DNA from 2 places in the Clostridium sp. Marseille-QA1073 genome. Region 2 is predicted to be linked to the other one. Evidence: a T-box and tRNA genes for the amino acid it is inferred to sense, from the RefSeq annotation. Region 2 holds a T-box; the other holds one or more tRNA genes.
The links. The T-box of region 2 lies ahead of serS (serine--tRNA ligase). A T-box ahead of a tRNA ligase gene usually reads a tRNA of that ligase, here a tRNA-Ser.
Positions count from the first base shown of each region.

Region 1: it encodes a tRNA-Ser, which carries the amino acid that the T-box ahead of serS (serine--tRNA ligase) is inferred to sense. The anticodon was not compared.

Region 1 covers NZ_JBSVQM010000007.1:173,079-176,507, forward strand. The annotation lists gene ACY1IQ_RS08745 (hypothetical protein) at 1-277, opposite strand, end outside; gene ACY1IQ_RS08750 (hypothetical protein) at 805-1,227, shown strand; tRNA gene ACY1IQ_RS08755 (tRNA-Ser) at 1,377-1,467, shown strand; tRNA gene ACY1IQ_RS08760 (tRNA-Ser) at 1,476-1,566, shown strand; tRNA gene ACY1IQ_RS08765 (tRNA-Ser) at 1,693-1,783, shown strand; tRNA gene ACY1IQ_RS08770 (tRNA-Ser) at 1,821-1,911, shown strand; gene ACY1IQ_RS08775 (transaldolase family protein) at 2,023-2,682, shown strand; tRNA gene ACY1IQ_RS08780 (tRNA-Arg) at 2,791-2,867, shown strand; gene ACY1IQ_RS08785 (methyl-accepting chemotaxis protein) at 3,322-3,429, shown strand, end outside.
Region 2 covers NZ_JBSVQM010000007.1:27,956-31,384, reverse strand. The annotation lists gene ACY1IQ_RS08060 (helix-turn-helix domain-containing protein) at 1-389, shown strand, start outside; gene ACY1IQ_RS08055 (hypothetical protein) at 572-1,024, opposite strand; gene ACY1IQ_RS08050 (PadR family transcriptional regulator) at 1,100-1,441, opposite strand; T-box leader at 1,638-1,846, shown strand; gene serS (serine--tRNA ligase) at 1,921-3,198, shown strand; gene ACY1IQ_RS08040 (pentapeptide repeat-containing protein) at 3,402-3,429, shown strand, end outside.

The sequences.
Region 1 (3,429 bases), 150 kb from region 2:
TAACTACAAAGAATCCTATAATTATATAGCTTTTTATATTATCATGTATAGCACTAGAATTAAGTGTTACAATAACTAGTACAATATACATTATAGAGCTTACACAAAGAAATGTACCTTGATACTTTGATAATCTTACTTCATCTTTAATAACTCTATTTTTTAATTTAATTAAATATTTTTTAGTTCTATACATTTTATACCCTTTTAAAAAGATAAAAAAGCCAACTAAAAAGCAATATAAATATACAAATAATATATATGCTGAATTTTCCATATATCCTCCTTAAAACATATTTTACCAATAGCATCTAATATTATTATAAAGTTTTTAGTTAATAATAACTACATCTTATATACTATTAATTTTAAGTTAATATATTTACAGTAAATTTTATTTATATAGCTTTAGCCTATCCGTAAAGGTATACCTTTACGGATAGGCTAAAATAAGCTAAAAATGTATTCGTAAACCTTTAAAAGTAGTAGGGGATATATTCGTAAAGCAACAATAACCTTTGCGAATAAATATGTTATATTTATATAGATTTTATAATATATTTATTATTTAAATTTAAATGTCTGAAGTAAATTATAGAGTTGTCTTTATAAATAAAACCAATATTTTAAAGAAATGTTAAGTCTTCATAGCCTACTTCATATGAAAACCTTATCATTGTGATGGAACAGTTCATATATTTAATCTTACATAATGCTTACCAATCTTACTCTTTTGTAATAAACATAAAAAAGTATTGAAGTTTATCATACTATACTGGTAATATTGCATTAGAGGTGATAATTATGGAAAAGCCACAGAAGAAAAAAAATAAAGTGCTTTTAATAGCAATCACTATTTTAATATGTATTTCGTCAATAATAACAGTAAATTTTTTTGGTAAAGGAAATCATGTAAAAAAAGTTCAAGCTATAGTTACAAATACACATAAGCCTTTAAAAGAAAAGAGCGATAATAAAGAAGTTAGTAAGTCTAAAAGTATAGATGAGAATAGTCAAATAGAATTTATAGAAACATTTAAAGAATTTGATTTAAATTTAAAGAAACATGATACAAGCAATCAGAAAATTGATAAATTGATAGAAGAAGTAGAAAAATATGTTGAAGACATTAAACAAATTGACATAATAAAAGAAGTAAAAATAACTCTTAATAAAATTAGTATAAATATTAGGGAATTTTTTCAATTTATAGATGAATTTTTTTAATCAATAACCTTATATAAGTTTAAATTTCTACTATATTTTTATAATTAAGCTAAGATATATTAAATTATACAATTTTAATACGAAAATTTTCTAATAACTATTGACATATGTGATAGAAATAAATATAATGGTAAATGTGAGTTTGACACGGAGAGATGGTCGAGTTGGTTTAAGGCACCGGTCTTGAAAACCGGCGTACGTGTGAACGTACCGTGGGTTCGAATCCCACTCTCTCCGCCATAACATGTGGAGAAATACTCAAGAGGCCGAAGAGGCGCCCCTGCTAAGGGCGTAGGTCGGGTAACCGGCGCGAGGGTTCAAATCCCTCTTTCTCCGCCACAAAATGCTCATTATTTTGAGCATTTTTGATTTATTAAATACCTGTTTATCATCACCATGGTGATGTTTAAATAAAATATTGACATAGATTCTAAATTATAATATAATTGTCTATGTAAATGACACGGAGAGATGGTCGAGTTGGTTTAAGGCACCGGTCTTGAAAACCGGCGTACGTGTGAGCGTACCGTGGGTTCGAATCCCACTCTCTCCGCCATTTTTTTTATCTAAAATTAATTAAAAACTATAATTATGGAGAAATACTCAAGAGGCCGAAGAGGCGCCCCTGCTAAGGGCGTAGGTCGGGTAACTGGCGCGAGGGTTCAAATCCCTCTTTCTCCGCCAAAATCAAGAACCTTTTATATTGTTTTATAAAAGGTTCTTGATTTTCTTTTTTTATATTTTTATTGTATAATTAATAATCATACAATAAAAATATTCTTAGGAGGAAATGTAATGAAATATTTTTTAGATAGTGCAAAAATACATGAAATAAGATATGCGTATGAAAATTGGGGCATAGATGGTGTTACGACAAATCCAAGACACATACAAGCTAGCGGAAAACCATTTAATGTTGTTATAGAGGAATTAGCAAATGAATTCAAAGGAAAAGACTTTCCAATATCCGTTGAAATAAACCCACATCTTGATAAAGCTGAGGATATGATAGCAGAAGGAGAGAAGTTAGCATCATTCTCTGAAAATTTTATTGTAAAAATACCATGTACAGAACAAGGACTTGTTGCTGCTTATAAATTAAATCAAAAGGGAATAAAAACTAATGTTACTTTAGTATTCTCTCCATCTCAAGCAATACAAGCAGGTAGAATAGGTGCATATTTTGTATCACCTTTTGTTGGTTGGAAAGAAACTCATGGAGAAAATTGTGAGCAATATATAAAAGATATAGTTGATATATATAAAAACTTTGATATAAAAACAGAGGTTATAGTAGCTGCACTTAGAAATGGAAAACAAATAGTAGATGCTGCAAAAGCAGGTGCTCATATTGTAACTTGCGGCTTTGATGTATACAAAGATAGCTTTAGTCATCCATTTGTAAACTATGGATTAGATAAATTTACAAATGCATGGGATAATACAATAAAATAATAATATAATATATAATAGTAGATATCTCTATTAAATTTATAGTAGAGATATTTATTATTGACTTTTTACTATTAAATTGTTATAATAATTATGTTTTAAACAATATATGCGTCGGTAGCTCAGTTGGATAGAGTAGCTGGCTACGAACCAGTTGGCCGGGAGTTCGAATCTTCTCCGACGCACCAAAGCTCAAGTCTTAATGGACTTGAGTTTTTTATTTTATATTGAATTATACTACTATGTAATTAAGTTTATATTATATTAAATAAAAAATTATTATGATGGTTACTTTAAAAGTTATTTTATATAATACTTATATTTTAGATCACATATATGAATACATCCTTAATAAGACTATTTAGTTTATTTCTTTCTCGTAATAATATATAGAATTACAAATATATAAAATATAATACAATTTATAATTAATTATTTCCTGGGAAAAATATACATTTAATTAGTAGAAATCATTAATTGATAAAATAAATTCTATATTAATAAAGATAAACTGTTATTCATCGATAAATATCAGTAAATAGCAATTTTTTGTTAAAACCTTCAAAATTGTAAGTTTTATGATAAAATTATGCTATAATAAATCTAATATTATGAAATTTTAGGCAATAAGGGGTTGTTTACATGGGGGGTAAAAAAGGGGCCAAATCTTTAAAGCTTAAAGAAAAGCTCAGTAAGATTAAACTAAGGAGAAAAAATAAAGGAATAAAGGGTGTAAAATTTGAAAGAAAG
Region 2 (3,429 bases):
CAAATGGACTTAAAATATCATGTACTGAACTTATGAGTATATCTGAAGCTGATTTTGAAATCGTAGATAAGTCTCAAGTGCAGCCACTTATTGAAGATAAGGGCAAGATTAGAATATTTCCTGTATTTCCTTTTGATAACACAACTCGATTTGAAACTTATTCTATTGAAATTGATAATAGAGGACATCTAGCTTCAGAAGCTCATCAACAAGGTACTCAGGAATTTATAACTGTGTTTTCTGGAGAGCTTACTATAAGTATAAATGGTGAGGATTTTATTATAACAAAAGGTAATTCTATAAGATTTAAGGCGGATAGAGCCCATGTTTATAAAAATACAGCTGATACAATTTGCTCATTAAGTATGGTTATTTACTATCCAATTTAGAATCTCATTCTCCTTCATAATAAGATTAAAATATATAGTTTAATTATATGATAAAAATAGCACAAACTTTGTATGGGATTTCTTACAAGATTTGTGCTTTGCTTTTATAGTTTATACAATATAAATAGTTATTCCATCCAGTTTATTTTTTTGCTTGTTTGTGAATTAGATTATTGTATAGATCAGAATGTAGATAACACCCATGTGATACCAAAAACTAAGTGTATTATATAATTTGGAAGAGTGAATAAAACAATTCCCTTTGAAGCCCTTGCAATTAGTGCGATTAATAGTGTTATTATAATAAAAATCATCGGCTCAATTAAAGATTGTTTAATTGAAGATTGAAATGCAAATTTAGTTGATATAAAAAAATTATAAATAATTATAAATAAAGCATATAATAAGAATACTGATAACGTTCCTATATTAAATTCTACTATTGATGGGGTTATATTAAAAAAAATAAATCCCCATATAAACCACAAAATTGATACTTGTTTTAGCATTGAAAGAATTAATTCTGAAAGGGAAACTTTTCCATAACTAGCAACAATAGAATCGCACCAAGATTTTTCATCAGTATCCATTATATCAGATAAAGTCTTTCCACGTTTTTCAGCTTCCATAGCCATTCCAATTAAATCTTTTGATTTGTGTCAGTGAGTTCTTGGGTAGTGGTTTCATTTTGTCTCTTTAACATACTTAATTCATTTGACATTATCTATACCTTCTGTAGATAATATTGTGTTTACAGATTGAGAAACTTCATTCCAATTTCTGTGGAATTCCTCTAGTATTGAAATTCCTTCTTTCGTTAGAGAATAATATTTTCTAAACGGTCCTAAAGGTGAGGGACGAAATTCTGAATTAATGATGTTTTTTTTCTCAAGTCTTAAAAGAAGAGGATAAATAGTTCCTTCTTTTATTTCTTTGAATCCATATTCTTGAAGCTGTTCTACAATTTCATAACCATAAGTTGTTTTTATATTGATTATTTGTAAAATGCAGCCTTCTATTATCCCACGCATGAGCTGAGATTTATCGTTCAAGACAAAACACCTCCTTTTTACTACCTTGTACCACAAAGTACATAGCTATATTGTACCACAAGGTAGCTATAGAGTAAATATATCACAGGGTATTTATGGAAATAAAAAGAATGAATTTAATTAAAACAAAATATTCAGTCTTTACTTGAAAATCAGTATGAATATATATATAATTAATAAATAATAAAATATAGCAAAAACAGTGATTATAAAAGCTACGATTTATGAATTTCTTCAGAGAGCCGATGGATGGTGTGAATCGGTGAAAGGTTAAATCTTTCCACTTTTGGAGCTGTCGGTGATGAATCGAAAGGGTGGTATCCTCTATAATACTAATTTCGAGTGGCTGATTTTTAGTATTTATCAGCAATTTGGGTGGCAACGCGGATACCTTCCGTCCCAGTTTATATATTGGGATGGGGGTTTTTTATTTTATGGTTTCAAATAATAATATATATATTTAATCAGGAGGTAAAAATATGTTAGATTTAAGATTTGTAAGAGAAAATCCAGATATTGTTAAGCAAAACATAAAAAATAAGTTTCAAGACAATAAGCTAGATTTAGTAGATGAAGTAATTACTTTGGATGCTGAGTTAAGAGATACAAAAAAGGAGGCTGAAGCTTTAAGAGCTAATAGAAATAAGATTTCAAAGCAAATCGGTGCATTAATGGCTCAGGGGAAAAAGGAAGAAGCAGAAGAAACAAAGAAGCAGGTTACTGCAAATTCTGAACGTTTGGCTGAGTTAGAAGCAAAGGAAGATGAACTAGAGAAAAAAGTTAGAAAAATTATGATGACTATTCCAAATATAATTGATCCAAGTGTACCAATTGGAAAAGATGACAGTGAAAATGTAGAGATAGAACGTTATGGTGAACCTGTTGTACCTGATTTTGAAATTCCATATCACACTGAAATTATGGAAAAATTAAGCGGAATTGATTTAGATAGCGCTAGAAAAGTTGCTGGTAATGGTTTTTATTACTTGATGGGAGATATTGCGAGACTTCATTCTGCAGTAATTTCTTATGCTAGAGACTTTATGATAAATCGTGGTTTTACATATTGTATTCCACCATTTATGATTCGTAGTGAAGTTGTAACTAGTGTTATGAGCTTTGCGGAAATGGATTCAATGATGTATAAAATTGAAGGCGAAGATTTATATTTAATAGGAACCAGTGAACATTCTATGATTGGTAAATTTATTGATACTATATTACCAGAAGCTTCTTTACCTCAAACATTAACAAGTTATTCACCTTGTTTTAGAAAGGAAAAGGGAGCTCATGGAATAGAAGAAAGAGGAGTATATAGAATTCATCAATTTGAAAAGCAAGAAATGATTGTTGTATGTAAGCCTGAAGATAGCATGATGTGGTATGATAAATTATGGCAAAATACAGTAGATTTCTTTAGATCTTTGAATATACCAGTGAGAACTTTAGAATGTTGTTCTGGAGACTTGGCAGATTTAAAAGTAAAATCAGTGGATGTAGAAGCTTGGTCTCCTAGACAAAAGAAGTATTTTGAAGTGGGAAGTTGTTCTAACTTAGGGGATGCACAAGCTCGTCGTCTAAAAATTCGTGTAGATAGCGAAAACGGAAAATACTTTGCACATACATTAAATAATACAGTAGCAGCACCTCCAAGAATGTTGATTGCTTTTTTAGAGAACAACTTAAATGAAGATGGCTCTGTAAATATTCCAGTTGCACTACAACCATATATGGGCGGTATGACAGTGATTAAATAATAATACGACAGCATATTGAATTTTAAATTTGATGTGCTGTTGTTGTTTTTTTAGAATAATATACAATTAAAGTAATCTAATATCATCAAACTATTTTCAGCATTTACAATCATATTAATATGTACAGTAATTTAATATAAGGCTATGATATAATTTAGAGGTCAAAATTATTTATATTTTAAGAATATGGGGTGACAATAGATATGTCATATAAAGATGAGGCTACGTATG